DNA from 3 places in the Rahnella sp. RFA10(1/100) genome. Region 1 is predicted to be linked to each of the others. Evidence: predicted binding sites of a transcription regulator. Region 1 holds the regulator's gene; each other region holds the start of a gene.

Region 1 (11,015 bases):
CACTGAGAAAGAAGGGCACCACACTCGCAGCAGTATCACGATCAGCAGGCCTGAGCTCTTCGACACTTTCTAATGCATTATCACGGCCGTGGCCAAAAGGAGAATTGCTTATCGCTGGTGCTTTGGGTGTCCATCCCTCGCTGATCTGGCCTAGCCGGTATTTTGATCCCAAAACCTCACAAATCATCGAACGCCGTTGCCGTCCGACCCATGAAACACCGCGTTAAGAAAAGCAAAAGCCGCCAGTTAACCCGGCGGCTTTGTTCAATGATCACTTATTAATAAACTGTTCACCGAGCTCAATATCTTTGCGAAGAATATCCAGCATAGAATCCAACGATTGTTGTTCAAACGCACTGAGCTGACCGACATCGATAAGTTCTGCAATACCATTTTTGCCTAACAGAACGGGTTGTGCGAAAAATCGGGCATGATCGCCTTTACCTTCCACATAAGCACATTCCACCACATTATTTTCACCCTGCATCGCCCGTACCAGTGAAAGTCCGAAGCGTGCAGCCGCCTGCCCCATCGAAAGCGTCGCAGATCCGCCACCGGCTTTAGCTTCCACCACTTCAGTCCCGGCATTCTGAATACGTTGAGTCAGAGAAGCAATCTCGCTTTCAGTGAAAGAGATATCAGGGATCTGGGACAATAAAGGCAGAATCGTCACACCAGAGTGGCCGCCGATAACCGGCACTTCGATATCTTCCGGTGGCTTACCCTTCAGTTCAGCCACGAAAGTATTGGAGCGGATGGTATCCAGGGTCGTTACGCCAAACAGTTTGTTTTTGTCGTAGACACCAGCATTTTTCAATACTTCCGCAGCAATCGCGACTGTGGTATTTACCGGGTTAGTAATGATGCCGATGCAGGCTTTCGGGCAGGTACTGGCAACTTGTTGGATCAGATTGCGCACAATCCCGGCATTCACATTAAACAGATCTGAACGATCCATACCCGGTTTACGTGCCACCCCCGCAGAAATCAGGACGATGTCGGCTCCTTCCAGAGCGGGTTTAGCATCTTCACCACAGAAACCTTTAATTTTAACCGCGGTAGGGATATGGCTGAGATCGACGGCGACACCCGGAGTGACCGGTGCGATATCATATAATGAGAGTTCGGAACCGGAAGGTAGCTGGGTCTTGAGCAGAAGCGCGAGGGCCTGACCGATACCACCCGCAGCACCTAGAACTGCAACTTTCATCCTATACTCCTTTTTTATCATTAACTTATAAGTGTCGTGGAATTAATTGGGTGTGACCTTAATCACTTACGCCGTTAAAAACAATCGCTTACCTGCAGAGAATCTGAGGTGGGTCGTTTAGAAAGTAAAAAAACACCTCCTGGTCGACCTTTTCCGCTTTTAATCACTTTTTATCGGAAAGCTTCATCATTAAAAGTAGCACCACAAAATAGGCCAGGTTAATAAATGGTTAAATTCGGTCCAATGTGAGAGCTGAATCGAGATCATGAGAGTAAACTCTTGTGCAATATAGCTCAGCCGTAATGCAAAATTTTGGCATATTCATGAAATCATCGTGGGAAATTCGTCACTTACATTCCTTGTCGCAAGCTTAATTAATGATTTTTGCAGTTAACCTCTGTTGCATAAAAATTCAATTATCTGCATAATCAGCCCCACTATGATTCAGAGACCAGGGTGCAAAATGCGTAATCCTGCTAAACAGGAAGATTTGATCAAAGCCTTCAAAGCGCTGTTGAAGGAAGAGAAATTCAGTTCTCAGGGCGAGATTGTTGTCGCTCTTCAGGATGATGGTTTCGAAAATATCAATCAGTCAAAAGTCTCAAGGATGCTGACAAAATTTGGTGCCGTCAGAACCCGTAATGCGAAGATGGAAATGGTGTACTGCCTGCCTGCTGAGATTGGCGTGCCGACAACGACCAGCCCTCTGAAAAATCTGGTACTGGATATCGATTATAACGATGCCGTTGTGGTGATCCGAACCAGCCCGGGAGCCGCACAACTGATCGCGCGTTTACTTGACTCCCTGGGGAAATCCGAAGGGATCCTCGGAACCATTGCCGGCGATGATACGATCTTCACGACACCGGCCCGCGGATTTAGCGTCAAACAATTACACGATGCGATTCTTAGTTTGTTTGAGCAAGAGCTATAGGGCTGCAACATTTTGCTCCTTTTGACGCCCTCATTCTGTGCCTGAGGTCAGAAGATCACTCCCTCTGACCTCATTCAATACACTTTCCTTCATTGATTACTGCCTTTGCGTTTATCAAAACAGCCGCCGGCACACCCCCATTTCGGTTAAATTCCGTCACAAACCACGCCATCCCGTCACATAAAGTTTTCCAGTATGTGATTCACAGCAAAAATAAGCACAAATAGTCAAATTCATTCAACTTATTGATTTTACGAAAAATTAACCTAAAAAGACCATTTTTTACTCTTTTTTTATGCTTTTTTGTTATTAAAAATACAAATAGTTGACATATAACAACCCAAATTACTATTAGCCCGCTATTAATTTATGCCGTGACTAGATGTATACTCATTTCCGTGGTGTGAAGCACCAGTTGTTAGAAACATAATAAAATCGACGAGGTCAAAATCATGAAAGTTAAAACTACTATCGCAACATTAAGCATTCTCTCTGCATTGTCATTTGGTGTTTTTGCAGCACAACCTGTTACGCAAGAACAAGCTTCAACAATGCAGCCAACAGGCATGATCAGCGTCAGTGGCGTAGCCGGCGCCCCATCAGATATCCGTCAGGCGCTGTCAGATAAAGCCGATACCAAAGGTGCTAAAGCATTCCGGGTTATCGAAGTTCGTGAGGAAGGTAACTACCACGCGACCGCAGAAATTTACCAATAAGTTCAGGTAAAAGAAGCGAAGGGGCCTGAATGACTCAGGCCCGCGCAATGCGCACTAAGAAGGATTTGTCACTGCACCATCTACGTTCCCGCACGCTTTACGTGCTCCTGAACCCGATATTACAGCCCTGATAAATCCAAACCTCAATTGACGTTGCTCTCTGATGAAAAGCACCAACGTCTGTATATTCAGGAAAATATCATGAAAATTATTACCACTATTGCCGCACTTAGCCTGTTGTCTGCTGTTTCTTTTGCTACCTCTGCCGCGCAGCTTGTCACAAACCAGCAAGCAGAAAATCTGCGACCTATGGGCACGATTAGCGTCAGTGGCGTCAACGGCGTGCCAATGGATATCCGCCAGCAGTTGTCTGATAAAGCTGAAAGCAAAGGCGCGAAATCTTTCCGTGTGATCGAGGCTTATAACAACGGCGCTTATCACGCGACAGCAGAAATCTATCAATAAGATTTCTGAGTTTCTCACTGAGATAAAACCACTGTTTGAGTATTTATTGAATTAGCGTTACCGGGTTTCAACAGCCACAAACCAGTGATAATGAGCGCTGTTGAGGCTGGAAAGAGAGTTGACACTGCCACTGCCTGACTCTCTTGCTAACGATACCCTCGTCGTCCTGTCCGACGACACCCTTTGGCCCTCAACTTTTCGAGGGCTTTTTTTTTGCCCGTTAATGACTTGAATGACTTGCTCCGGCCACTCACAGACATAAAAAAAGCACAGCGGCTGCTGTGCTTAACTCTCATAATGCGCCAGGATTATTGCTCCGGGACGGTTTTCGCTTTCACAGCCAGTGCCGCTAACAGCTTTTCATGTATGCCACCAAATCCGCCATTGCTCATGACCAGAATATGATCGCCAGGCTGCGAGGCCTTAATCACCATATCCACCAGAGAATCGACATCTGCACTCCAGTGAGCTGGCTGAATACAATGTTCAGCCACTTCGGCCACCTGCCAGGGAATGTGCTGTGGCTGTAAAAGGAAAACTTCATCAGCACGGCCCAGCGAAGGTGCCAGTTCATTTTTACTCATGCCCATTTTCATGGTATTTGAACGGGGCTCCAGCACCGCCAGAATACGCGCAGTTCCGCCGACTTTGCTGCGCAATGCAGCAAGCGTCGCCAGTATAGCCGTCGGATGGTGAGCAAAATCGTCGTACACGCAGACGTTATTTTCTACGCCGCGCAATTCAAGGCGACGGCGGGCATTAATGAAATCACCAAGTGCCCTGCAGGCATCTTCCGGCTTCACACCCACATGGCGTGCAGCAGCAATCGCCATCAGACCGTTATGCATGTTGTGCTCGCCAACCAAACTCCAGTTCACCTGCCCGACGGCTTCGCCATGCAGATAAACCTCGAAAGTGCTGGAATCCGGCGTCAGTTTTTTCGCATCCCATACACAATTTTCGGCATCACCGACAAATTCCTGCTCACTCCAGCACCCCATTGCCATCACTTGTTTCAGCGGCGTGTCGTGCTCAGGCAGAATGATTTTCCCCTTGCCTGGCACCAGACGTACAAGATGGTGGAACTGTTTCTGAATCGCTTTCAGATCATCAAAGATGTCAGCGTGATCGAACTCAAGGTTGTTGAGGATCAGCGTACGCGGGCTGTAATGAACAAATTTGGAACGTTTATCGAAGAACGCACAGTCATATTCGTCGGCTTCCAGCACCATAAACGGGCTGTTGCCCAGACGCGCGGACACCTCAAAATTGCCCGGAACGCCGCCGATGACATACCCGGGTTCATAACCACAAGCCTCCAGGATCCACGTGACCATGCCGGCAGTGGTGGTTTTACCGTGCGTCCCCGCAACAGCAATGACCCAGCGCTCTGGCAGGACATGATCATGTAACCATTGCGGGCCCGAGACATAAGGGATCCCCTGCTCCAGCACGGCTTCGACGCAAGGATTACCGCGCGTCATCGCGTTGCCGATGATCACCAGATCCGGTTGAGGATCTAACTGGGCAGGATCGTACCCCTGGATCAGGTCGATTCCCTGATTTTCCAGCAGCGTACTCATCGGTGGATAAACGTTATCGTCCGAACCGGTTACCTGATGCCCCTGTGCACGTGCCAGCATCGCCAGCCCGCCCATAAACGTGCCGCAAATCCCAAGAATATGAATGCGCATATATTTTCCATTAATGCCTTTAAGTCAGCCGCTATTCTAACGCTCAGAATCCTCCAGAAGAAATGGATTTGCCTATGATTCATCCATATATTTGGGCTAAACTGCTCACGTTCTTGTGAAATTTTTATTAACGTACCGTTATCTATCCTCGATTCAGGGAAAGTGTCATGAAAACGTTAGGCGAATTTATTGTTGAGAAGCAGCAAGATTTTCCACATGCAACGGGTGAACTCACGGCGTTACTTTCAGCAATAAAACTCGGCGCTAAAATCATTCACCGTGATATCAACAAAGCGGGTCTGGTCGACATTCTGGGTACCAGTGGTGCAGAGAATGTGCAGGGTGAAGTACAGATGAAGCTTGATCTGTACGCCAATGAAAAATTAAAAGCCGCAATGAAGGCGCGTGGTGAAATTGCCGGTATCGCATCGGAAGAAGAAGATGAGATTGTCATTTTCGAAGGTGAACGCGCTGAAAACGCAAAATACGTCATTTTGATGGATCCGCTGGATGGTTCTTCAAACATCGATGTTAACGTCTCTGTCGGAACAATTTTCTCGATTTACCGCCGTACTACCCCGCTGGGCCAGCCGGTAACAGAAGCTGACTTTCTGCAACCGGGGAACCGCCAGGTTGCCGCAGGCTATGTGGTGTATGGATCCTCCACCATGCTCGTTTACACCACCGGCGCAGGCGTGCATGCCTTTACCTATGATCCTTCACTCGGTGTTTTCTGTCTCTCTCATGAAAAAGTCTGTTTCCCTGAAAAGGGCAATATGTACTCAATCAACGAAGGCAACTACATTAAATTCCCGCTTGGCGTTAAAAAATACATCAAGTATTGCCAGGAGCAGGATGAAGCGACGCAACGCCCTTATACCTCACGCTATATCGGCTCGCTGGTGGCAGATTTCCACCGCAACCTGCTGAAAGGTGGCATCTATATTTATCCAAGCACGGCCAGCCATCCGAACGGAAAACTGCGCCTGCTGTATGAATGCAACCCAATGGCTTTCCTGGCCGAGCAGGCAGGCGGTAAAGCCAGTGACGGTAAAAACCGTATTCTGGATATCATCCCGCAGAAACTGCATGAGCGTGCACCCTTCTTTGTAGGCAACTGTTCGATGGTTGAAGACGCAGAACGCTTTATCGCCCAGTTCCCGGATGAATAACTGAACGACATATCAGAATCATCACAACATGAGCGTGGTCGCTGTGTAGCTTCGCATTGACCTGAATGTAAAAAGGTGACCTTAGGGCCACCTTTTTTATTGTTTACTGTTCAGGATTTCTGTTCTCAGAAATGATCGGCGCGATTGAGTTTAAATACCGCCATGCTTTTTGCCAGTAACTGCGCCTGCTCTTCCAGTGAACGCGTGGCTGCTGTCGCCTGCTCCACCAGCGCGGCATTTTGCTGCGCCACCTGATCCATCTGTGTAATCGCCACGTTCACCTGTTCGATGCCGTGCGTTTGTTCTGTCGTCGCGATAGAAATTTCACGCATCAGGCTGGTCACACGCGTCACTTCGCCGGAGATTTCCAGCATAGTGTCTGCAGCGGATTTCACCATCTCTGAACCTTCAGCGACCCGGCTTTCAGAATCCACGATCAGTTCTTTAATCTCTTTGGCAGATTGAGCACTGCGTTGCGCCAGGCTTCGCACTTCACCCGCCACCACGGCAAAGCCGCGGCCCTGCTCACCTGCACGCGCAGCTTCAACCGCCGCATTCAGCGCCAGAATATTGGTCTGGAAGGCAATGCCATCAATGACCGTAATAATATCGCCGATACGTTTTGAGCTCTCTGTGATGCCCTGCATTTTATCCATGACCTGATGGACGACCTCACTGCCTTTATTCGCAATCAATGACACACTTTGCGCCAGCTGATTAGCCTGGTCAGAGTTTGCCGCATTCATGCGAACGGTTGAAGTCAGCTGTTCCATACTCGCGGCAGTTTCCTCCAGCGACGCGGCAGATTCTTCGGTACGCTGCGCCAGGTGGACGTTACCGGCAGCCAGCTCGCGCGAGCCGACATCGATCTGATTTCCGGCATCACGTACGCGACCGACAGACAATGCCAGTGAATCCTGCATCTGCTTCATCGCTTTCAGCAGACGCCCCATTTCGTTATTACGGGAATCATCTATTTCGTGGGTCAGATCGCCCCTGGCGATATATTCAAGCTGCGCGATAGAGAAATTCAGCGGATGTATAATGATTTTTTGCAACGCGAACCACGCCAGCACAGCGATAATCAGCGCGATGATAAAACTCGTGATAATCACCGTCAGCTGAATACGTGCATTGGCGCGGGCCTGTTCGATCCGCTGACGGGTGTTATCTACGGCGTAGGTACGGAAATCCGCCAGCGCTTTATCATAAGCATTGCTGTAAGGCGTGATTTTATTTTCCAGCACATCGTAATAGCCGTCTGCACTTTGCGCCTGGATTGCTGCCAGCAGCGGCATTAATCCGTTAGCTTTATAGGCATCATAGGTTTTCTTCACCGCATCGGATAAATCTCTGCCCTGCTGAGTATCATCCTGGATGCTGACAAATTTCGCCAGATCGGCATCGGCTTGTTGGATATAACCGGCAATGCGGTTTGCTGTATTTTTCGCATCATCCATCATGCCAATTTCCAGCTGACGCACCGCCACACCGCTGGCAACACGCGTGCGCAGCGAAAAACTGTAGCTGTCGGCCAGTGAACCCAGTTCATCGCCCTGAAGCTGGTTAATGTGTTGCAGCGAAATCGCACTTTGCCGGATGGCATTTGCACCCAGTACGCTAACCAGCAACAGAATCAATGTCATAACTACCAGCAGGCCAATCAGACCGGCTTTTACGCTCAACTTATTCAACATACGGTGTTATCCAGCCATTCAGGTGAAAAGGAGTTGCATCAGATGGGTAGGGATCAGGTTAATCCTGATTTTTTGTTTGAATATTGTTATCGGCAATAGTTTGAATATCTTGATAAGAAAGGGAAAAACAGGCAGTTACGCGGAAAAATGTCAGGCAAGTAAATTTTACTGCCAGGACGGAAGATTCAGCCGGGGTTGAACAGCAGGTCATGCCGGGGAATGCGCATATACGATTCGATGAAAAGGGCGGGAAATCGCGGGAGAGTTGGCTATAATGTGCAGCACTCTATTCCTGGTTCAACGAAGGAAACCAACAATGAGCTTACTGAATGTGCCGGCAGGCAAAGAACTGCCAGAAGATATCTACGTAGTGATCGAAATCCCTGCAAACGCAGACCCAATCAAGTACGAAGTAGACAAAGACACCGGTGCACTGTTTGTAGACCGTTTCATGTCTACTGCGATGTTCTACCCGTGCAACTACGGTTACATCAACCACACGCTGTCTCTGGATGGCGACCCGGTTGACGTTCTGGTTCCAACACCATACCCGCTGCAACCAGGTTCTGTGATCCGTTGCCGTCCGGTAGGCGTTCTGAAAATGACGGACGAATCTGGCGAAGATGCGAAAGTTGTTGCGGTTCCGCACACCAAACTGAGCAAAGAATACGATCACATTAAAGATGTGAATGACCTGCCAGAACTGCTGCGCGGCCAGATCACCCACTTCTTCGAGCAATATAAAGCGCTGGAAAAAGGCAAATGGGTCAAAGTTGACGGTTGGGCAGATGCTGCTGCAGCAAAAGCTGAAATCGTGACCTCTTTCGAACGAGCTAAAAACAAATAAGTTTTCTGCCGTTTGAACGACCAACGTTCGGATAAAAAAACACCGCCAGATGGCGGTGTTTTTTTATGTATTAAGCGCTGTCAGACAACGATTATTTTAAGACGACCTTGCTCAGATTACTCACTTACTGCTTCGTTACGCTTAACCCAGTCGCCACCCTCAATTCTCGGCACACCATCCAGTGAGCGAATGTAGAGGTAAATCCAGGCGCTGCCATAAGGTGTCGAAATCAGCTCACGACGATAATCTTTCGTATTACTTTTCAGCTCATCTAACTCAGCCATAATGGACGAGTTAATGCGGTAAACTTCGCAATAGACTTTGCCTTCCCCTGGTATAACAGCAGGATAATGACCCAGATTATACAGGGCGTACCCTTCCAGCTCATGGTCACCCAACCATTGAGCATTCGTCATCCAATGACTGTTGCCTTGCTTGCGTCGTAAGCTACCGTAAACAATTATTCGCATGTTTATATTCGTATAGTAAAAGTCACATGAATTAGAACTCAAACTGATAGAGCAAATCCAATGCCTGATCGATGCCCGATACCGCCTGCAGGTAAAGTTTGGGCATCAACCGGTAGCGCAGGGTGAGCGTTGCCAGTGAGTCGAATATTCCGACGCCATATTTCACCTGTAAGCCCGGCAAAACATAACCACTGACCACGACCTGAGAGCTGTCTCCCACGCCCTGAGTATCCAGCGCCAGATTGCTGACACCGAATGCCTCGCCGATTTTACCCACAAGTTTACCACTTTGCGCAACCCCTAACCCGATAAGGGCTGAAGTCATTGCGCCGCTGTCTCCTCCGGAGTTGTCTAGTCCTTGCCCGCGAAGCAGGTAGGACAAGGCTTCCTGCTGCGACATCGCCGGATCTGAGAATATTTCAAGTTTAGGCGCATCAGCCTCACCGGTCACTCTCAAACCAGCCACTACATCATTTTCTGTCGCATCCGGGTTGCGGATCGCTTCCAGATTCAGTAGCGGTTGGTCCGCCGGACCGGAAAACAGCAACTGGCCTTTACGCACAATAAGATCCTGCCCGTAGGCGTGGAAGCGTCCGGACGGAATATTAATTTGCCCGTTCAGTCCCAGACCTCGGCTGTCCTGTGCCACTTTCAGCGCACCTTCCAGCCGGGCCTTCAGGCCAAAGGCATCGAGGCGGACATCTTTACCAATGTTCACCATCAGATTGCTATTGATCGGAATAGAGGCTGAAGCCGGTGCGATCGGCTGACGCTGATCGTTGAGCATCACTTCATCCGACGATACGCCTACAGCGCTTTCCGGTAACTCCTGCACCGTAATGCGCGCCCAGGGAATATCTACCGTTCCGTTTAACGAGAACAACTGCGGTGTGGCATCAAACACTAAATCCGGCGAAACGTCCAGACGGACCATCGGCGGCACGGAAACCCGCACTTTGTTGCCACGGGCCGCAATCCGGGCGCGCCAGGCGTTAAGCTCACTCCAGTCGGCGTTACCGTTCAGTTCGAGCTGGCCCTGTGCCGTTTTGATTACCCCTTCCATGATGGAAGACATGCCGTTGAAATTGATGCCTATATTGGCATCAGTGATATCAAACGGCATAAATTGCGCGTCAAAATCCACATCGGTTAGTGCCAGTTTGCCGAAGACCAGCGGCTTCTGTGCATTGCCGCCGAGACGCAGACTGGCATTCAAAATACCCGAGGCTTTTTCACCGTCCATCAGCGCGGGCTGCAGCAAGTCCATTGAGATACGGGCAATATTCACATTACCGCTGAGGTTACGTTTTCCCTGCGGATCGGCAATCTGGATGCTGCCGTCAAGCTGACCGTTGTGAGTGATTTTAATCAGCCAGTCGAGACTGGCACGCCCGTTGTTCAGCCCGGCGTTCAGATTCAGCGTATCAAATGCTACCGGCAGCGGGCTGCCCTGTACCAGTTGCTGAACTTTGACACCTTTACCCACCAGTGAAACGCTGGCCTGCGGCAGACCACCTTCCGCTTTCCAGCTCACATCGGCTTTCCCACTGAAAACACCACTCAGTTGTGTGTCATCCGTCAGGAAAGGTTTGATCATCGCCAGGTCAAAACGGTTGAGTACCACACTCGCCTGTCCGCTGGCACCGGCATCAATTGTTTTCGGCACACATAAATCCGCGTTCGGGTTTTGCCAGCAATGCGGGCCAACGGTAATTCGCTGCTCTTTATTGAAATAATCCAGTGCAACCGAACGGTTCAGACGCCACTGTCCGACCGGGGTATCAAACAAAGTATTGGTGATACTGCCTTT
Region 2 (11,015 bases), on a different contig from region 1:
CCAGAATCGCTGACAACTGTGCCAAAGCAATACGGGCGCCGGAGAATTTAGTTTTCTGTTTGAAATCATCGGTCATTTCCGGCACCAATGTTTCATACGGCACCAGAATCATCGTGTAAACAATATCAAACAGCAGATAGGTCAGCAGATAATAGGCATATCCCATATCGCCCACCCACATGAAGCTGTAGCTGAACACGCAGGGAATGCCTAACAGGATGAAGAATTTGCGGCGACCAAATCGCTTACCGAGCCAGGTATTGCCGAAGTTATCGGTGAGATACCCCATCAGCGGACTCAGCACAGCATCAGCGACGCGTGCGGTGGCAAAAATAAATGTCGCTTCGATGGGCGAGAGCCCGCAGAACGTGGTGTAAAAATAGAGCAGCCACGCTGCGGTCAGGGCTGTCGTCCCCGCCCCCAGAAAATCGCCTGACCCGTAGGCGATGTAATTAAAGAATCCGATTTTACGTGTTTTCATTGCCGTGTTGCCTCTGTTAAATCACCTATAGGCGTAGGCGGAATGCGAACGAAAATATTTCGTCCGGCCATGATTCAAATTAACGGGGAGCAGGAATGAAAACCTTTTGGTTTTTGCCACTCAAGCGAACTTTATGGCAAAAAAATGAAGAAGTGGGCGATCAATCTCTAAATATTGAACATCGGTTTGATATTAATGAAATGACAGTTCATTAACTGGCGGGAAATAATAAAAGGCAATCCGCAGATTGCCTCGTTGGGTTATCAGAAAGGGACTACTGCGAGGAAGACTTACGTTTTTTAAGCTTCAGACCTATCCAGAAGATCAGCGCCACACAAATCACCGACGGCACGAAGTTCGAGCCCAGTTCAGGGTATTCCGCGCGCACAATGGTGCTGTACAGCAACAGCCCCAGCAGAAAGCAAGCCGCGGCTAAAACCGGTAACCCTTTCGGCATTTCACTGCGGTGGTAACGAACGTGCAGGCAATACACCGCTAACACCAGAGAAATGATCGGGAAGATCGAAAACGTTACGACAGAACTGAATAACGCATCGAAAGTGCCATTAATCGACAGCCCGGCAATCAAAGCCAAAACCAGAGTGCCATTATCCTGGTTCGGTTGTTCGGTCATTTTCTTTACCTCTGGTCATATTATTGAGGGGGAGTCACGGCCGTCCGTTCCTGCTGACGGCGATACCAGTAATATGCGCCTTTGGAAATCATCCGCAGCTGCAATACCAGCCGCTCTTCCAGCTGGCGGCGCTGTGCAATATCCACATCCAGCGCTTCCGCACCGGCGTTAAAAACGATGATAACCATCGCCTCAGCCTGCGCTTCGGTAAAACTGCGCGGCATATGGTTTTCGAGTTGCAGATAATCGGCAAGTTCCGCAATAAAATGCTGAATTTCGCGGGCGACGGCGGCACGAAACGCCGATGACGTACCGGAGCGTTCACGCAACAACAGACGAAATGCGTTGGGATTGTTACCGATGAATTCCATAAATGTGGAGACTGAGGTGCGGATCACGCTGCCACCTTTCGCAATGCGCTGGCGTGCCTGGCGCATCAGCTGACGCAGCATCAGCCCGCTTTCATCAACCATTGTCAGGCCCAGTTCATCCACATCGCGAAAATGCCGGTAAAAGGAGGTTGGCGCGATGCCTGCCTCGCGGGAAACCTCACGCAGACTCAGACTCGCAAAGCTGCGCTCGGCACTGAGCTGGCTGAAAGCCGCCTCAATCAGTGAACGACGCGTGCGCTCTTTTTGTTGTGCTCTTACGCCCATAACCTTCATCCGGATAGTATTCTTCTTTTTGATTATTCGCCTGATATCGCTTCACTATATCAAAATTTTTAGTGGTCGGAGCCAAAGATACAACAGCATAAAGTGGGTCAGAATGTTGCTGCATTACCATTAAATGACAACTGCATGTGGGGTAAATAGGTGTAATATGTTACTTTCTCGTTGTGATTTTGTATAAAAATAGGTTTCGAACTATGCCACAGCACTCACATTTTGATGCCATCATCATTGGCTCAGGTCCTGGCGGAGAAGGCGCTGCCATGGGACTGGTTAAACAAGGCGCCCGGGTTGCTGTCATCGAACGCTATAACAATGTCGGTGGCGGATGTACTCACTGGGGAACCATCCCTTCCAAAGCATTGCGCCACGCCGTCAGCAGAATCATCGAATTTAACCAAAACCCGCTCTACAGCGATAACTCCCGCACAATGAGCTCCACTTTCCCGGACATCCTGCGTCACGCCGATTCAGTGATTAATCAGCAAACACGTATGCGCCAGGGTTTCTATGAGAGAAACCAATGCCAGCTGTTCTCGGGTGATGCCAGTTTTGTGGATGCCAATACCATCAGTATCCGCTACGCCGATAACACACACGAAGTGATTACCGCAGATAACATTGTGATTGCCTGCGGCTCGCGCCCGTACCGGCCTGCCAATGTCGATTTTGGTCATCCGCGCATTTACGACAGCGATTTGATCCTCGAACTGAGCCATGAACCACGCCACGTGATTATTTACGGCGCGGGGGTGATCGGCTGCGAATATGCGTCAATCTTCCGCGGTCTGAACGTCAAAGTAGACTTAATCAATACCCGTGACCGCCTGCTGTCTTTCCTCGATCAGGAAATGTCAGATGCGCTGTCCTATCACTTCTGGAATAACGGTGTGGTCATCCGCCACAACGAAGAGTTCGAGATGATCGAAGGCGTGGAAGACGGTGTGATCATGCACCTCAAATCCGGTAAAAAAGTGAAGGCTGATGCGCTGCTGTATGCCAACGGACGCACGGGTAACACCGATAAACTGGGTCTGGAGAATATTGGTCTGGAAGCTGACAGCCGCGGGCTGCTGAAAGTGAACAGCATGTATCAGACTGCGCTGTCACATATTTATGCGGTAGGTGACGTCATTGGCTATCCAAGTCTGGCATCAGCGGCTTATGATCAGGGCCGGATTGCCGCGCAGGCCATGATTCAGGGCGAAGCGAAAGTCCACCTTATCGAAAACATTCCGACCGGTATTTATACCATCCCTGAAATCAGTTCCGTGGGTAAAACCGAGCAGGAACTGACGGCGATGAAAGTGCCATACGAAGTGGGCCGCGCACAGTTTAAACATCTGGCACGCGCACAAATTGCGGGTATGAACGTGGGCAGCCTGAAGCTCCTGTTCCACCGGGATACCAAAGAAATTCTGGGGATTCACTGCTTTGGTGAACGTGCGGCCGAGATTATTCACATCGGCCAGGCGATTATGGAACAGAAAGGTGAAGGTAATACTATCGAGTATTTCGTTAATACCACCTTCAACTATCCGACCATGGCAGAAGCCTATCGCGTTGCGGCACTGAACGGATTAAACCGCCTTTTTTAACACTGCAGTTCGGTCCATGTAAGGCTGCATGTGCTCTTTGATGGCTTCCGCAAGTTGCTCGTAACGCCCGCGCAGTGGCGAACCGGGACGATATACCAGCGCGATTGTGCGTCGCGGTTCCGGTTTGTCACACGTCAGATACGTCACTCCGTCACGGCTGCGCTCATTGGGCACAGCCAGGGATGGCAGCAAGGTAATCCCGCTGCCCGCCGCCACCATATTACGCAGCGTTTCCAGACTGGTTGCCCGGAAATGGGTATCTTCATCCGCCCCCGCCTGGAAGCAGAAACCGAGTGCCTGATCACGCAGGCAATGCCCGTCTTCCAGCATCAGTAATTTTTCACCCGCCAGATCGGCCATCGCCACACGATCGCGCGATGCCCACGGATGATCATCGTAGATCGCCAGCCTCATCGGCTCATCAAACAACGGCACTTCAATAAACGCTTCGCTCTCTTTTACCAGCGCCAGAATCGCACAGTCGAGTTTTCCGCTGTCAAGCTGAGACAGTAACTGATGGGTTTGCGCCTCATGCAGATACATTTCCAGTTTCGGGAAGGTTTTATGCAGCGAGGGGATAATCTGAGGCAGCAGATAAGGCCCGACTGTCGGGATCAGGCCGATATGCATCGGGCCGGACATCGCTTCGCCTTGTTGGCTCGCCATCTCTTTCAGAACTTTCACTTCACGCAACACCGTGCGCGCCTGATCCACCAGCAACAAACCGGCTTGCGTAAACAGCACTTTGCGGCTGGTTCTTTCAAGCAACATAACGCCAAGTTCATCTTCCAGTTTACGTATCTGACCACTTAATGTCGGCTGGCTGACATGGCATGAATCTGCTGCGCGTCGAAAATGACGAAACTCAGCCAGTGCCACCAGATACTCTAGATCACGAATGTTCATTTTTCCTCCAGTCCCTAAAAGGCAATGCGATAGTCGTTAACGATAGATAAGATAGCAATCAACGATTATATCTATCAACTACTATCGTGAATAATGCTTTCCAACAAGGCAGAAATGCCGAAAAAACTTTCTATTTTATTGATTAATTAAGAGGTTATTCATGTTTGCAAGCCAGGAAGGTAGACACGTACCGCACGTTACTTTTCACACCCGACAGGGCGATCAATGGGTAGATCTCTCCAGCGACAATCTGTTTAAAAATAAAACAGTGATCGTATTTTCATTGCCGGGTGCATTCACCCCGACCTGTTCTTCGAGTCACCTGCCACGTTACAACGAACTGGCTCCGGTGTTTAAAAACCACGGCGTCGACAGCATCCTGTGCGTTTCCGTGAATGACACCTTCGTGATGAACGCCTGGAAAGCCGAACAGAACGCCTCCAACATCACTTTCATCCCGGACGGTAACGGTGAATTCACCAAAGGGATGGACATGCTGGTAGAGAAAGCGGATTTAGGCTTCGGCCCGCGTTCATGGCGTTATTCCATGCTGGTACGCAACGGTGTCGTCGAGAAAATGTTCGTTGAGCCAAATAAGCCAGGCGACCCGTTTGAAGTGTCTGATGCTGACACCATGCTCAAGTATCTGGCACCAGAATTTAAAGTGCAGGAATCCGTGTCCGTATTCACCAAACCGGGCTGTCCGTTCTGTGCGAAAGCCAAACAAATGTTGCAGGAACGCGGCATTCAGTATGAAGAAATTGTATTAGGTAAAGACGCGACCACCGTCAGCCTGCGCGCCGTGACGGGCCGGGCAACAGTGCCGCAAGTCTTTATCGGTGGACGCCACATCGGGGGAAGTGACGATCTGGAGGTTTACCTCCATTCAGAAACACAAGACGTGTGCGAAGTGGCACAGTAAGCGTCAATAAGGATCTGCTGTAAGAAGTAAGGCAAGAAATCCCTGCATTACCGACAAAAAAGCAAAGTAAGACTACGTGAATTTTCGGCGGATCTATGATCCGCCTTTTTTATTTACGCTAAACGCGCCTTCGCATCAGCAATCGCCTGTGCAACCTGCTGCGGAGAAACACCGCCTTTAGCGGCTCGTTTGTCGAGACAAGATTGCAGTTCGAGAATGGCGTAAACATCGTCGCCAATCACGCTGCTGAATTTCTGCAAATCTGCCAGCGGTAATTCTTCCAGCGCTTTGCCCTGATTAATCGCTTCCACTACCGCTTCACCCACAATATGGTGCGCCTCACGGAACGGAACACCCTTGGCAACCAGATAATCTGCCAGTTCGGTGGAGTTAGCATAGCCCTGTTGCGCGGCTTCTTTCGCCCTTGGGCGTTTTACCTGAATACCATCCAGCACCAGCGATGCCATGTTCAGACAATCCATCCAGGTATCGAGTGCGTCGAACAGCCCTTCTTTATCTTCCTGCATGTCTTTGTTGTACGCCAGCGGAAGACCCTTCATCGTCATCATCATACCGGTAAGCGCGCCCTGCACACGACCACACTTACCACGGATCAGCTCCAGTGCATCCGGATTCTTCTTCTGTGGCATCAGGGAAGAGCCGGAGGTGACACGATCGGACAAATCGATAAACGCCGCTTCACCGGTATTGAAGAAAATCAGGTCTTCTGCAAAACGTGAAAGGTGAACCATGCTGATGGCCGCGTTGGAAAGCAGCTCCAGAACATGGTCACGATCAGAAACACTGTCGAGGCTGTTACGTGTCGCAGAAGCGAAACCTAACCAGCCAGCCAGTTGTTCGCGATCCATCGGATAGGCAGTACCGGCCAGTGCGCCACAGCCCAGCGGACTGACGTCCAGACGAGCCAGCGTGTCTTTCAGGCGGCTTTCATCACGCGCCAGCATTTCAACATACGCCATGCACCAGTGCGCAAACGTCACCGGCTGGGCGCGTTGCAGATGGGTGTAACCCGGCATCACGGCGTCCTGATTGGCTTCGGCCGTGGCGACCAGCGCCTGCTGCAAATGATGCAGCGCCTCACGCAGTTCAACCACCTGTGTTTTACACCACAGTTTGATGTCAGTCGCGACCTGATCGTTACGGCTGCGGCCGGTGTGCAATTTCTTACCGAGATTGCCAACTTTGTCGATCAGTTTGCCTTCAACCCAGCTATGAATATCTTCGGCATCACTGGCTAAAATAGCGCGGGGATTGGCACGGACTTCTTCCAGCAACACAGTCAATGCGTCTTCCAGCTGAAGCTGTTCGTCAGCGGTTAATACATTCACAGTCACCAGCGCTTTGGACCAGGCTACCGAGCCCACAATATCCTGCTCCGCCAGCCGGTAATCGAAACGCAGTGAGTCATTCAGTTCTTTAAACCGCTGATCTGCTGCCTGAGTAAAACGTCCGCCCCAAAGTGCCATTTTCCTGCTCCTGAAATTTTTTATGCAAAAGGGCGCAATATGGCTGCGCCCTGACAAAAGTGTGTACCGAATGCGCGTCAGATTTAAACCTGCCGGGAGGTGAATTACCCCAGAATGCGTGTTCCGATCGCGACGCCATTAAACAGTGCGGGTAATTGCTCAGCGTGACGCCAGCTGGCGATATCCACAGGACGTCCGAGAGAACGTGCAGCGTCCAGCGCAGCGTTAACTTTGACGATCATGCCATCGGTGATAATACCCTGCCCGATAAGCTGTTCGGCTTTCTCTGCACTCATTTCCGGAATACGCTGGCCTTTGCCATCAAGAATTCCGCTGACATCAGACAGCAGGATCAGATCCGCGCCCAGCGTGGCCGCCAGTGCAGTTGCTGCCTGATCGGCGTTAACATTCATCAGCTCACCGGTTGCGGTGATGCCAATAGAACTGACAATCGGCAGGTAGCCTGCGCCATGCAATGTGTTAATCAGCGCCGGATCACCCGCTTCGGCTTTACCGACGAAGCCCAGTGATGCATCCAGTTGCGTAACGCTGACGGTGCCGCCGTCAGCCAGAGACAGGCCAACCGCGTTGATGTGATTTTTGACCGCCCACGCCAACAGAGTTTTGTTCGCGCTGCCGGCGAGTGCACCCGTGATAATGTCAATCTGATCAGCCGGTGTCACGCGCAGACCGGCTTTTTTCACGACAGGCAGATTCAGCTTTTTCATCAGCTCGTCAACCAGGCAGCCACCACCATGAACAATAACCAGCGGGCGGTGATATTCCTGGCGATAAGCCACTATTGCCATGAACAGCCGCTCAAGTGCTTCTTCATTGTCCAGCAACACACCACCTAACTTGATGACTAACGGATTCATAGCTGTTCGCGCCCCGACCGGTTGAGAATGTTAATTAATAACAATACGTTTAATTTAATCTAACACCCCTGCGCGTCTGAATAAACGCTCAGGGGCGGTTGTTTTCTGTTTACAGTCAATCTGACGGCTGGTTAAAGCAATGATTGTGTTTCCGGGAAGCCGAAACGGATATTCATGCACTGAACTGCCTGAGCAGACGCGCCTTTGAGCACGTTATCTTCCGTCGCTACCACAATCAGATGTTCACCTTTCACCGCAAAACCGATATCGCAGAATGGCAGACCGACCACATCTTTCAGCGCCGGGACGCCTTTGGTGTACAAACGCACCAGCGGTTTATCGTGATACGCATTATGGAAGGCTTCCGCCACGTCCTGCTCCGTCACACCCGCGTTCAGACGGCAGGTGATAGTCGCCAGAATACCGCGCGGAAAATTGCCCAAATGCGGCGTGAAAATCACCGGCACGCCAAGATGTTCGGCAATTTCTGGCTGATGACGGTGGCTGAAGAGTTTGTAAGGCTGAAGACTGACTTCGCAGAAACTGTTGCCGAGTGTCGCTTTACGGCCAGCGCCGCTGACACCGCTGGTGGCATTGATGACCGGCCACTGGCTGTCATTAAGCAAACCATTGTCGATAAGGGGTTTGAGCGCCAGCTGTGACGCGGTCGGGTAACAGCCCGGAACAGCAATCAGCTGTGCGTCTTTTAATTTGTCAGCCTGCCATTCGGCCAGACCGTATACAGCCTGATCGAGCAGTTCGAGATGCTGATGCTCAAAGCCGTAGAATTCAGTGTAAAACTCAGGTTTGCTGACGCGGAAAGCACCGGACAGGTCAAACACCACGCAGCCCGCCGCCAGAAACTGTGGTGCTAAATCGTGGCTGACTTCATGCGCTGTCGCCAGAAAAACAACATCGACACCTTTCGCTGCTTCAGCCACATCAGTCAGAGGCAAAACAGGCAAATCGACGATGCCTTTTAATTGAGGATGCAAATCAGAAAGTAATTTTCCTGCATCTGCACTTTGCGCTGAAACCGTTAAACCGGTTATGTTCATCTGTGGATGGCGATTCAGGTAAGCAGCGAGTTCAGCTCCGGCATAACCTGTGGCACCAACAATCAGCGTATTCAACATAGGGCTTGTTCACCTTCTCAATTTTGGGGTAGGGCCGGATGAATTTTTTTCCGGTTTCCTTACGCGCTGGCTTATTGTATTTTTATTCACAATTATTGCATGAATATGAATACTACCCTAACTAAAGGCTGTCAACAGTGAAGATGAAATTACCTCCTTTTATTGAGCTCTACCGGGCGTTAATCGCCACCCCTTCCATCAGCGCGACAGATGCTGCACTGGACCAGAGCAATGAAACGTTAATCAATTTACTGGCAGGCTGGTTCGGTGATTTAGGCTTCAAAGTCGAAGTGCAACCCGTTCCAGGAACACGGCATAAATTCAATATGTTAGCCAGTACTGGCGAAGGCGCGGGTGGTTTACTGCTGGCAGGCCATACCGATACCGTTCCGTTCGATGATGGCCGCTGGACACGTGATCCTTTCACCCTGACCGAGCATGAAAATAAGCTCTATGGTTTAGGGACTGCCGACATGAAAGGTTTCTTCGCCTTTATCCTCGATTCACTGCGCGATGTTGATCTGACTAAACTGACTAAACCGCTGTATATTTTGGCGACTGCGGATGAAGAAACCACGATGGCCGGTGCCAGTTATTTTTCCAAAAACGCAAAGATCCGCCCTGACTGCGCCATCATCGGTGAACCTACTTCGCTCAAGCCGGTTCGTGCACACAAGGGACATCTGTCAAATGCTATTCGTATCACCGGTCAGTCCGGCCACTCCAGTGATCCGTCCCGCGGCGTGAACGCTATTGAACTGATGCACGAATCGATTACCCATTTAATGACGCTGCGCAATACGCTGAAAAGCCGTTACAACCACAGTGGTTTCGTGATCCCGTACCCGACCATGAACTTTGGTTATATCAACGGCGGCGATGCGCCAAACCGCATTTGCGCGTGCTGCGAAATGCATATGGATATCCGCCCGCTGCCGGGTCTTACGCTGACTGAGATTGAGGGTCTGCTGAACGAAGCGCTGGCCCCGGTCAGTGAACGCTGGCCGGGACGTATTGAGATTGAAGAACTGCATCCGCCCATCCCGGGTTATGAATGTCCGCCGGATCACCCGCTGGTACAGGTAGTCGAAAAACTGCTGGGTGTGGAAACAGAAATTGTTAACTACTGCACCGAGGCACCGTTTATTCAGGAACTGTGTCCGACACTGGTACTCGGACCGGGTTCTATCGATCAGGCGCATCAGCCAGATGAATATATTGATATGGCGTTCATTAAACCGACTCGCGAGCTGATTTCTCAGGTCGTTCATCATTTCTGCTATCACTGATACTGAATGACGCACTGATGAAGAAACAAACAGGGCGCTTACGGGCGCCCTTTGATACTGTACAACGTTGCTATTGAACAAAAGCAGGATTAGCCAAACTGATATCGTCGCGGTTGTAATTAAATTTCAGCGACATGGCCAAAAAGACCATTTTTCACGTGAGTGATGAGGGGTTTTTGGGTTAAAACAAGTGCTGCATTTAAAAGTATGGCCAGGTTGGCAGGGTGAACGGGGCAAGAATGCCTGACGGGTGAAAGTTATTTACAGAATATAAAAATTAAACGAGAGAACGGGTCAGAGGTAATATGAACGAACAATATTCCGCAATGCGAAGTAATGTCAGTACCTTAGGTAAATTGCTAGGCGACACGATCAAAGATACGTTGGGAGAGCATATCCTGGATCGTGTTGAGAAAATCCGTAAGCTGTCGAAATCCTCCCGTGCCGGAAACGACGCGGATCGACAAGAATTACTGTCAACGTTGCAAAATCTCTCCAATGATGAGCTGCTGCCTGTTGCCCGTGCTTTTAGCCAGTTTCTGAATTTAGCCAACGTGGCTGAACAATATCACAGCATTTCGCCACATGGCGAAGCGGCCAGTAATCCTGAAGCCCTGGCACAATTGTTCGATCGCCTGAAATCCAAAAATCTCTCAGAACAACAGCTGCGTGATGCTGTCGACCAGCTTTCTATTGAACTGGTACTGACCGCGCACCCGACAGAAATTGCCCGCCGCACACTGATCCACAAACTGGTCGAAGTGAATAACTGCCTCAAGCAGCTCGACCATAACGATCTGGCCGATTACGAACGCAAACAAATCATGCGTCGTTTGCGTCAGTTGATCGCGCAGTCATGGCACACCGATGAAATCCGCAAAAACCGGCCTTCTCCTGTGGATGAAGCTAAATGGGGCTTTGCGGTCGTTGAAAACAGCCTGTGGGAAGGCGTACCTGCTTTCCTGCGTGAACTGAACGAACAACTGGAAACGTCACTGGATTATAAAATGCCC
Region 3 (11,015 bases), on a different contig from region 1:
GCGCTTTTAATACCGCGAACCCGGCCTGATCCACTTTATTTTTATGCAGATGATTAATCCTGCCCATACGCGTCAGCACTTCTTTGCCAAATTTCAGGCTATCGCTGATGGTTGCTGTCTGAACCAGATCAAACATCGTGTGATCCAGATAGCGGTCACCGCTTTTACTGACGCCGCCTATCAGGTCAGATTCATTCTGTGTTTGTGCGAGAAAACGTGCTGCGGAACTGGTTGCCCCTTTGGTCGACAGAGCGAAAACCGACGAGCCTTTTGCTGCACGGCTGGTAAATGCATCTGCGTGAATAGAGATAAAAAGGTCTGCCCGCAGTTTTCGTGCCTTTGCCACGCGGACTTTAAGCGGAATAAACACATCTTCATTGCGGGTCATATGCGCTTTCATATTGGGTTCACGCATAATCAGCTTCTGTAATCTGCGGCCGATCTGCAATACAACATCTTTCTCACGGGTCTTATATTTGCCAATCGCCCCCGGATCTTCACCGCCATGACCAGGATCAAGCATGATCACCAACGGCCGGCTTCGCCCCGCCTGACCATCTTTTGCCTTTTCCGGAGGTAGCGTTCTCGCCACATCTCCGCGGTTGTAATCTTCCAGTAACGCCAGCAGCGGATCGTCCTGAGCACTGATTTCACCCTCTTGCGGATAAAGATCGAGCACCAGCCGGTTATGGAATTCAGCGACCGGTTTCAGCGTGAAGACATGTGGATTGATTACATGCTTGAGCTCAAACACCAGGCGGACCGTTTTGGTATCAAACTGCCCCACCCGCGCCTGTCTGATATAAGGATCACTTTGCTGGACTTTTTCGCCCAACCCTTTTAACACACTGTTGAGATGCACATCTTCGATATCCACCACAACGCGCGGCGGATCGCTGAGCAGAAACTGCTTATATTTTAAGGGAGTGCTGGATTCAAGCGTAATTCGGGTATAAGTAGACGAGGGCCAGATACGTACAGCAATGACCTGTGAGCTGGCAGCAAAACCCACTTTACTCACGCTCAGTATCCAGGAAGCAGCTACGGTTTGCAGGAGGCGTCGTCTTCCGGGATTGTGGGTATCGTCAGTCATGCAGTCTCAAAAAGTGTCCAAAAGTAAAAAATAGCTGATAAAAAACTCATTTTACGAATTCTAACGAATCATATCCTGCATGTCATTCCTAAACATTTATTCGATTTATCAATTTGTTGTATGTTTGTGATGGGTGTTAAAACAAAAACAGAGATTTCTTACTTGCCACAGCGCCGCAAAAGAATAAAAATACAAAAATTACGAATAAAAATTCATACGAGGTTTTGCCGTGAAGGAACGTAGTACTGAACTGGTTCAGGGATTTCGCCACTCAGTTCCCTATATAAATGCTCACCGAGGCAAAACATTCGTTGTCATGCTCGGTGGGGAAGCCATTGAACATGAAAATTTTAGCAATATTGTCAACGATATCGGCCTGTTACACAGTTTAGGCATCCGTCTGGTCGTCGTTTATGGCGCCCGTCCGCAGATTGATGAGAACCTTTCTGAGCATAATTACGAGCCGATTTATCATAAGAATATTCGCGTCACGGATGCACGTGCGCTCGAACTGGTTAAGCAAGCCGCCGGGCTGCTGCAGCTCGATATCACGGCGCGGCTGTCAATGAGTCTGAATAATACGCCACTTCAGGGCGCGCATATCAATGTCGTCAGCGGCAATTTTATCATTGCTCAGCCGCTGGGCGTCGATGACGGTATTGATTACTGTCACAGTGGGCGTATCCGCCGTATTGATGAAGAAGCGATTCACCGTCAGCTCGACAGCAATGCGATTGTCTTGCTCGGTCCGGTTGCAGTTTCGGTTACCGGTGAAAGCTTCAACCTGACTTCCGAAGAAGTCGCAACACAACTGGCGATCAAACTGAAAGCAGAAAAAATGATCGGCTTCTGCTCTTCGCAAGGGGTAATCAACGAGGAAGGTAATATTATTTCCGAACTGTTTCCTAATGATGCACAGCAAAAAATTGATCAGATGGAATCCGGCGGCGATTATCTTTCCGGTACCGTTCGCTTCCTGCGCGGCGCGGTGAAGGCCTGCCGCAGCGGTGTACGTCGCAGTCACCTGATCAGTTATCAGGAAGACGGTGCACTGGTTCAGGAACTGTTTTCGCGCGACGGCATTGGCACGCAAATCGTGATGGAAAGTGCCGAACAAGTTCGGCGAGCAACCATCAACGACATCGGTGGCATTCTGGAACTTATTCGTCCGCTGGAACAACAGGGTATTCTGGTACGCCGTTCCCGCGAGCAGTTGGAAATGGAAATCGATAAATTTACCATTATCGAGCGGGATAACCTGACCATCGCCTGTGCGGCGCTTTATCCGTTTCATGATGAAGGGATTGGCGAAATGGCCTGCGTGGCGGTTCACCCGGACTACCGCAGCTCTTCACGGGGTGAAATGTTACTGCAACGCGTTGCCAGCCAGGCGAAACTCATGGGGCTGAACAGGCTGTTTGTACTGACGACCCGCAGCATTCACTGGTTCCAGGAGCGTGGTTTCAAACCAGCAGAAGTGGATGTGTTGCCGATTCAGAAACAGGAAATGTATAACTACCAGCGTCGTTCCAAAATACTGATCGCTGAGCTGTAACTCTCTCACTACCTGGCCTCAGTTATAAAAAGGACGCTTCCGCGCCCTTTTTATTTTGCTTTACACATCAGCGGGTTATTTACCCGTGTGCGGTTCCAGCGCCTGTTGCAACGTTGAGGTATCAGACCAGGTTTTAAAGCCCTCAGGCGCCGCGTATTGTGGCGACTTGCTGTCATTGCCTGAGACCTGTGACAACATCGCCAGACCATCCTGTTTTATTACGGCCTGATTGAAGTAATCCGCCAGCTGAGTTTGCGTCAGCCCGGCAATAACCCGGATAACATTCGTGCGGGTGTCAAATTGTGGATTTCCGCGGCTAAAATCATTTCCCAGACGGTCAGCTTCCTCATCTAACGTTTGCGGGTTTTGCTGCATTTCATTCACCAGCCCCTGTTTGTATTGCAGGAACTCGTCATCCTTCATTTCACGCAGACGTTTTTCGGCCTGCGGATAAAATGCCAGATAGCGCTGATACAGATAATCAGGTTGCCTGCTGTTACTTTGCAGCAGGAAACCAATCCCCCACTGTTTGCCTACCGGAATAGGAAAAGCAAACACTGCGTAACCCAGTTGTTCTTGTGTCCGAAGCTGACTGTAGAACCATGGCTGAATAATTTGTCCCAGCAAAGCACTGTACGCCATGCTCTGAACTTCATCATAACCGGTGGGGACATACACCGCTGCCAGCGCAGAGTCCGAACTTGTCCCAATACGCTGAATATTCGCTTTCAGCGGTCCGGTCACTACGGCCTGCTTGCCGCGCCACCACTGTGTCCCATGCTCACCCAACTTTTGCATGATTTGCGAAGACATCGCTTTAACCTGATCAGCCGTCATATTCCCCACGACCATCACTTCTACCGCAGCATGATGAACCAGTTGTTCACGGTAGGCGTTCACCTCTTCCAGTGTGATGGCGGAAACCAGCTTTTCACGCTCGCTGCGCTCGGTATAAGGCACCCGCGAAAGCAACTGAACCGGTTGTAACGCCAGCTCAAACGCTTTCCCTTTATCTGCTGAAGCTAAACGCTCGAGATACCATGATTTCGCCTGATCAAGCTGTTCCTGTGTCGGTTTGAAATCAGGGTAGTTATCGACCAGTGCTGCCAGTAAATCAGGCAGACACTCGGTGAAACCGGTAGCAGTAAATTGTAATCCGTTATCAGGCGATGTGCCGAACGTGATCCCACCAATGGATGCCTGATAGCTCAGCTGATCAAAAGCAACGCCGGTGAGGTAATCTGTCAGGCCATACAGCACCTGATTTTTAGCCGTGCTGAGAGACTGCTCATTGCGGAAAGAAACGGTCACATTCGCTTTAGGCTCATCAGCAAAATAGCGACTCGGCATGTAGAACACCCGCAACCCTTTATCTTCAACTAACAATTCAGGTTTCGTCGCCGTCGAATCTTTAGTGACCAGCGCAAGTGAGTCCGGAATGTACGGATTCAGCGCAGGCAGCGACAGAGAAATCCCCTGCCCCAGCGTCTTCCACTGCGAGTAGGTTTGTGCGGGAACTTTATCGATCTCATACGGCGCATTAACAAAGTAGGCCACTTTATTGTGAGGCTCATTCGGGCTGATGATCCAGTAACGTGCATTTTGCGGCGTCATTTCAGTTAGCCGTGATTCAATCGCTTTAGGATCATACTGGTCAGTAAGATACGGCGAGTCGAGAACATGCCCGACAGGTACCCGCAGCATGGTATCCACCAGCCATTCGACATAATCCATATCACGCGTCAGTGCCGGATAGCGGAAGTCGAGCGCCATAACATGTGCAATCTCATCAAAATAGGATTTCCGGATCCCCTGAGCGCGCATTTCATTGAGATAGTTGAAAATGGCGGCAATAACGGTATCGCGTTGCGCCAGCCCCTTATCCGTCAGGGAAACAGAAATATTGAATACGCCCATATTACGGTTAACCATCGGATCCGCACCTGCACTGATCCCGTCGGCATAGCCCTGCTTCTGTAACCAGTCGGATAGGGTATTCGGGCTGCGGTTACCAATAAGGTAGCTGATATAGGTATCGGTTTTACTGCGAAAATCGGCACTATTGTTATCAATGGCAAATTCAATCCGCAATTCTTTGCGCGGCTGTGCAGGAACGAAATGGATAAACTCGCCCTTTTGGTCTGCAGTTAACGTCGGGACTGTAATCGGCGGCACGGCGGCATGATGATTGGCGATCTGGCCAAAGGTTGTGGAGGCCAGTTCAGCAAGTTCAGGCAAAGGTTTATTGCTATAAATCACACCGACCATGAGGTTAGCGGAATAGTAACGCTGATAAAAAGCCGTCAGCTGGTCATGAAGCTTACTGCCCGGTTTATCTTTCAACGTATCCAGATTACCCCCTGAGAAGCGGGCTGCCGGGTGCATAGGATTTAATGTTTCTGCGCGAACTTGCGCCATCCGCATACCGTCACGCGATCGGGCCATCGTCAGTTCAGCGTTCACGGCATTACGCTCACGGTCTCCGTTGGCGGGATCTAATAGTGGTTGGCCGATAGCATCCGCCAGGCGATCTACCGCTTCTGGCAAGGCATCGTTTTCTACTTCAAGATAAAACGCGGTGCGGTAAGAAGCTGTACTGCCATTATGGCTCCCACCGTGTTTTTTAAGGAATTCAGACAGGCTTTCCGGCTGAGGATATTTCTTCGAGCCCATCAGCAACATATGCTCAGTATAATGGGCAAGGCCTAACTGAGAATCAGGATCCTCCAGCGAACCGACAGGAAGGGCCAATGCGGCGAGAGATTTGGGCGCCTGAGGGTCAGAAACCAGCAAAACGGTCATATCATTGGCCAGTCTTATTGCCTGATAGTGACGAGGGTCGTTTTGACTTTTATTGATAGCTTGTGCAAAAGGTTGCCAGTCAGCTGCACTTGAAACAACAGGTATCCCAACGCTCAATAACAACAGTACCCCGAAAACGCGGGTAACCTGTTTTAACATTGCCACTCTCCCTCAATCGAATAAACGTGCCACGCAGGCAATAAATACACGGTTCAATAACCGATGAACCTCAACACGCTGTTTTGAGCGATTGAGTCTGTTCAGACCGCGCAGAAACAGGATAGTTGTGAAAAAAAATCGAATCGGGATTTTCTTCCTGTGCTCCGTTATGTTTTAGCCACAACACTCATGGTTCCCAATAGGGGAAAAACACCCGGTTAAACCACTCTAAGCTGTTAACCCGCCATTGCAAGTAGCTTAACAGTATTTTTGCCCGGTAATATGCGGCTGACAGATGCCACTTCAGGGGGCAAAATCACATATCAAACGCTGCAATATGGCCTGATATTTTGTCGGCGTTTGAATTGCCGCAGTAACCAACTTGCAGGATTGTGCATATGAAGTGCCGTTAATCAGATATTCCCAATTTTTCGCAAAAGGCTCCGTCCCCTTCCCGGCTACAGAATAGGCTTCAAGCTGGGAGTGCGCTTCTGCCCACGCCTGTTGAACCTGCCACTGGCGCATAAAACCGTGGCTCAGTGACTGGTAATAATTCAGGAGCCCCAGAATGGAAACTGACAAGAGCAACATGGCGATCAGCGCTTCTGTGAGGCTGAAACCTTGCTGTGCTGAGCAGCTTTCATTCATTGCAGGCCTGCGCATCAGTCTCAGGACAAAAATCCAGCCATCCTTGTTTTAGTGGCGAAAAAATCAGATCTCCGCCAGCCTGCTTTTTACTACTGACTTGCTGATACTGTACAACGGGTTCATTGTCTTGAGTTAACCGGCCTTCACCACGGACCAGAAAGATATCCTCCCGAAAGGCAGGGCGGACACAGGCCCGGCCACTTCCTGAAATAATGATCCCAACCGCCACCTCCCGGCACTGCCAGTAGGGATCATGGCTGTCGCTCCATGATTGTCCTATGCCCCACGCCAATGCCGAAGCTGCATTTTCCCAGGCAACATTATAGCGATGCTGATTTGACGTCAGCGAAAGCCCGGCGGAAAGTTGCTGTTGCAGCGAATTAAGGACAATCAAGCCTAATCCCATCATCACCAGAATACTCAGGATCATGGCGCTCCCACGTTGTCTGAGTGAATCGCTTCTTTTGACTACGCTCGTCATAAAACATGGCCTGCAATCATCTCGTTAACCTGACGGTGGATAAAAGGATCTTTGCTCCAGCGGGCTTCCAGTTGCAGAGAATACAGACGGCCGGAGGCACTTTCTGCTACCTGCGTAATCGTAAATCGGGTCACGTTAACTTCAGCCGGATCAAGGAGTTTTTCCCAGCCAGAACTCCCGCAGTCATCTGTTCCGCGCTGGATTTCAATCCCCCCCTGTCGTAAACGATAACCAAAGTATTCAGATTCCGGTGAGCTGGTTTTATCCCATATTCCGTTACGGTTCAGGTCATAGATAACAATGATGCAGGAGCCAGGCGCTTCGCCGACAGCGTTACTTATGATAAAAGATTTGCCCTCACAGTTTCCGTTACAGAAACCGGCCCGACGGATATCTTTGCCGATAGCAGAAATACTCTGGCGCAACAGTTGTTCCAGCTGATAATGCCGGCCCAGACTCTGGCTTCTCTGGCGCATAAGCGGATAGATTTGTGCGGCACTGAGCATCAGCATGCTGCCAATACCCATCGCAATCATCACTTCGGGCAGCGTGAATCCCTGACAACGGGATGTGTTCACTGACATAGCCCGATACCCAGTAAAGGCTGAGTTTCACTACACATACGCAACCGCCCTCTGACGGAGAGAACGATTCGCACACTCCCTGCTGGATTTCTCAGCGTGATATGCCCGGCAAGTGCCGCATTCCGCAGGCCGTAAAAGCCCATATTTTTTTCAGGAACGTCGACTAATTCAATGCCAGCTTCATGAAGGGCGAATATTTTACCCGCCGCATTACGGCAATCAGAGGGGCGGATGCCGGTTCCCACACACCCGTTTGCGCCGGAAATCCCCCATAAAACAGCAGAACGATTGTAATTATTGGCTTCGGCCTGGACTCCGTATAAATACAAACGCAGTTGCTGAGCCGATTGTTCAAGCTTCAATGCCTGCTGGTAACTGCGCCAGCTGTGGATTCCCCATAACGTACACATGGCAATCAGAGCCACAACAACCATCATTTCGATCAGCGACATTCCCTGCTCTCCTGCCCGCTCAAATGTTTTCATACCGCCAAAATAAGCGTGTAGATTTTTATCGCCACCGGCAAAGTCATTTTTTCCAGGATGTCTTCAGAGCAATCTGTGCAATAAAATACACGCGGCAAAAAATTTGCGTGATATCTCGCAGGGATAACATCAGGATAAAAATCGGAGTGGGAATCGTCAGGGAAAGGTGTAAAAAATGCAGCAAGAAACGTGAGAAGGGATAAATTACCGCCTGACCAGGCTGTCAGGCGGCACACCACAAAAAATCAGATCGCCACAGGCGCTTTGATTGCAGGATGTGGATCGTACCCTTCAATCTCGAAATCTTCGAAGTTGTAATCAAACAGGGAGGCCGGTTTGCGCTTAATCACCAGTTTTGGCAATGCACGAGGCTCACGCGTCAGCTGCAGATGTGTCTGTTCCATATGGTTGCTGTACAGATGCGTATCGCCACCAGTCCAGACAAAGTCACCGACTTCCAGATCACACTGCTGTGCCATCATATGCACCAGCAGCGCGTAGCTGGCGATGTTAAACGGCAGACCCAGGAAGATGTCGCATGAACGCTGATACAGCTGGCAAGAGAGTTTCCCGTCGGCCACATAGAACTGAAAGAAAGCGTGGCAAGGTGCCAGCGCCATCTGATCCAGCTCACCGACATTCCATGCCGACACAATAATGCGGCGTGAATCCGGATCTTTTTTTAGCTGTTCAACCACATTTGTCAACTGGTCGATTTGCCTGCCGTCAGCCGCGCCCCAGGCACGCCATTGCTTGCCATAAACCGGACCGAGGTCACCCTTTTCGTCTGCCCACTCGTCCCAGATGCTGACATTATTTTCACGCAGGTAGGCAATATTCGTTTCGCCTTTCAGAAACCATAGAAGTTCATGAATGATGGAGCGTAAATGACAACGTTTGGTGGTGACCAGCGGAAAACCTTCCTGCAAGTTGAAACGCATCTGATGGCCAAAAATCGACAACGTGCCCGTACCGGTACGGTCGGCTTTAGGGGTGCCCTCATCGAGCACTTTCTGCATTAAATCCAGATACTGTTTCATGTTACCTCACGACAATTGTTTCTGCGGACGGCGATATGCCCAGACCATCATAATCAGGCCAATGACCACCATAGGAATGGACAGAACCTGCCCCATGCTGATGATTCCATCGAACAGGCCTAGCTGGGCATCCGGCTGACGATAGTGTTCAACGATGATGCGGAATAAGCCATATCCGATCAGGAACAAACCTGATACGGCGCCCATCGGGCGTGATTTTCGGATGAACACATTCAGAATAATAAACAGTACAACGCCTTCAAGCAGCAGTTCGTACAGTTGGGAAGGATGACGCGGCAATACGCCATACTGATTCAGCAATGGCTGCCATTTAGGGTCAGCCGCAGCAATCGCGATGTCTTCCTGACGTGAGCCCGGGAACAGCATCGCCCAGGGTACATCTGTGGTCACACGCCCCCACAGTTCGCCATTGATGAAGTTACCCAAACGACCTGCGCCAAGTCCAAACGGGATCAGCGGAGCGATAAAGTCGGAAACCTGGAAGAAGTTGCGTTTGGTACGACGGGCAAAAATCAGCATGACCACGATCACGCCAATCAGGCCGCCGTGGAAAGACATGCCGCCATCCCAGACTTTGAAAAGATAAAGCGGATTATCGAGGAATAAAGGCAGGTTATAGAAGAAAACGTACCCGATACGGCCACCGAGGAATACCCCCAGGAAACCGGCGTACAGCAAGTTTTCGACTTCATCTTTTGTCCAGCCGCTGCCTGGCTTATTGGCACGGCGTACCGCCAGCCACATCGCGAAGACAAAACCGACCAGGTACATCAGTCCGTACCAGTGCAGAGATACCGGTCCGATTGAGAAAATTACCGGATCAAACTGGGGAAACGCCAGATAGCTGTTGCTCATCTATCACCACAAATTGTTTATCATTATTGCCCGTTCAGGGGCCAGCAGGGAGCGAATAGTAGCATAGCCGGAAGGTTTTCCGGGGCTAAGCTGCTGGAAAAGTTCTGTAAAAAATCATCTCATCCAGCGCCGTGAGGCGAGCAGGATGAGGGTAACCTGGGGCAAAGCGCGGTATCCGGCGCTTATTTACCCCCGCGGATCAGGCCGCCCAAACCGCGTCTTTCCATAAAAGCAGCCGTCATATGACGCACGTCCGTCGTGAAATGCGCCTGTAACACCCGGCTGGCCAGTTCCTGGGCATCATGGAGTTCAATACGGCGAAGCAGATATTTTACACGGGCAACGCTGCGTCCGTTCATGCTGAGATTGCGAAAACCCATACCGGTAAGCAGTAATGCGCCCATCGGGTCACCCGCCATCTCGCCACATAAGCTGACATCCAGCCCGGCAGCCTCAGCGGTGGTAACAATTTGTTTGAGCACCCGCAGCATCGCCGGATGCAGGCTGTCATAAAGCCCTGCAACACGGGTATTGTTACGATCAACAGCCAGCAGATATTGCGTCAGGTCGTTGGTGCCGACGGAAATAAACTCCACTCTCCCGGCCAGTGCAGGCAGCATAAAGACCATCGACGGCACTTCTATCATCACGCCCAAACGCGCGCGCGGCAGTTCATAACCCAGTTGTTCTTCCACTTCACGTCCGGCGCGATCGATTAAGCGACGGGCCTCATCAATTTCTTCCAGGCTGGTGACCATTGGCAGAAGAATGCCAAGATTTCCGGTTGCGGCATTCGCACGCAACATCGCACGGACCTGGATCAGGAAAATTTCAGGCTGATCGAGGGTAATTCGAATCCCGCGCCAACCCAGACAAGGATTTTCCTCGCTGATCGGCATATAAGGCAATTGCTTATCAGAGCCGATATCCAGCGTTCGCAGGGTCACGGGTTTTTGCGGAAACAGCTGTAACATGCCCTGATATTGCGCGACCTGCTCTTCCTCAGAAGGAAAACCGCTTTGCAACATGAACGGAATTTCGGTGCGATAAAGCCCAACGCCGTCAACGCGACTGCCAAACAATTTTTCATGATCTGCGCTCAGACCGGCATTCAGCATCACTTTCACCCGTTCGCCGCTTTTCAGCGCTGCGGGTTGCTCAACGTCATCTTCAGCCTTCTGACTCAGCTCCATTTCTTCGCTAATCAGACGCTTGTATTCTGTGACCAGTACGGCTTCCGGATCAATGAGCAACTCACCACGGTAGCCGTCAACGATCAGTTGTCTCTGGCT

The links. The regulator ArgR, encoded in region 1, controls arginine synthesis, uptake and breakdown. The targets are predictions, from matches to a motif close to ANTGAATAAAAATACANT.
Positions count from the first base shown of each region.
Region 2: the regulator ArgR is predicted to act here: its motif matches at 8,787-8,804, upstream of argC (N-acetyl-gamma-glutamyl-phosphate reductase).
Region 3: the regulator ArgR is predicted to act here: its motif matches at 1,272-1,289, upstream of argA (amino-acid N-acetyltransferase).

Region 1 is NZ_SEWR01000006.1:77,167-88,181, reverse strand. It holds gene ETV65_RS17705 (helix-turn-helix transcriptional regulator) at 1-227, shown strand, start outside; gene mdh (malate dehydrogenase) at 272-1,210, opposite strand; gene argR (transcriptional regulator ArgR) at 1,674-2,144, shown strand; gene yhcN (peroxide/acid stress response protein YhcN) at 2,597-2,860, shown strand; gene yhcN (peroxide/acid stress response protein YhcN) at 3,062-3,325, shown strand; gene mpl (UDP-N-acetylmuramate:L-alanyl-gamma-D-glutamyl-meso-diaminopimelate ligase) at 3,634-5,019, opposite strand; gene fbp (class 1 fructose-bisphosphatase) at 5,187-6,191, shown strand; gene ETV65_RS17670 (methyl-accepting chemotaxis protein) at 6,317-7,888, opposite strand; gene ppa (inorganic diphosphatase) at 8,205-8,735, shown strand; gene ETV65_RS17660 (gamma-glutamylcyclotransferase) at 8,852-9,205, opposite strand; gene ETV65_RS17655 (translocation/assembly module TamB domain-containing protein) at 9,237-11,015, opposite strand, start outside.
Region 2 is NZ_SEWR01000011.1:100,279-111,293, reverse strand. It holds gene ETV65_RS22855 (MFS transporter) at 1-481, opposite strand, end outside; gene ETV65_RS22850 (YijD family membrane protein) at 756-1,115, opposite strand; gene fabR (HTH-type transcriptional repressor FabR) at 1,136-1,771, opposite strand; gene sthA (Si-specific NAD(P)(+) transhydrogenase) at 1,984-3,384, shown strand; gene oxyR (DNA-binding transcriptional regulator OxyR) at 3,367-4,290, opposite strand; gene ETV65_RS22830 (glutathione peroxidase) at 4,451-5,212, shown strand; gene argH (argininosuccinate lyase) at 5,326-6,699, opposite strand; gene argB (acetylglutamate kinase) at 6,804-7,577, opposite strand; gene argC (N-acetyl-gamma-glutamyl-phosphate reductase) at 7,709-8,713, opposite strand; gene argE (acetylornithine deacetylase) at 8,851-10,002, shown strand; gene ppc (phosphoenolpyruvate carboxylase) at 10,308-11,015, shown strand, end outside.
Region 3 is NZ_SEWR01000008.1:113,480-124,494, reverse strand. It holds gene amiC (N-acetylmuramoyl-L-alanine amidase AmiC) at 1-1,093, opposite strand, end outside; gene argA (amino-acid N-acetyltransferase) at 1,323-2,648, shown strand; gene ptrA (pitrilysin) at 2,724-5,609, opposite strand; gene ETV65_RS20650 (prepilin-type N-terminal cleavage/methylation domain-containing protein) at 5,913-6,257, opposite strand; gene ETV65_RS20645 (YgdB family protein) at 6,250-6,738, opposite strand; gene ETV65_RS20640 (prepilin peptidase-dependent protein) at 6,735-7,322, opposite strand; gene ETV65_RS20635 (prepilin peptidase-dependent protein) at 7,313-7,807, opposite strand; gene thyA (thymidylate synthase) at 8,053-8,847, opposite strand; gene lgt (prolipoprotein diacylglyceryl transferase) at 8,854-9,723, opposite strand; gene ptsP (phosphoenolpyruvate--protein phosphotransferase) at 9,906-11,015, opposite strand, start outside.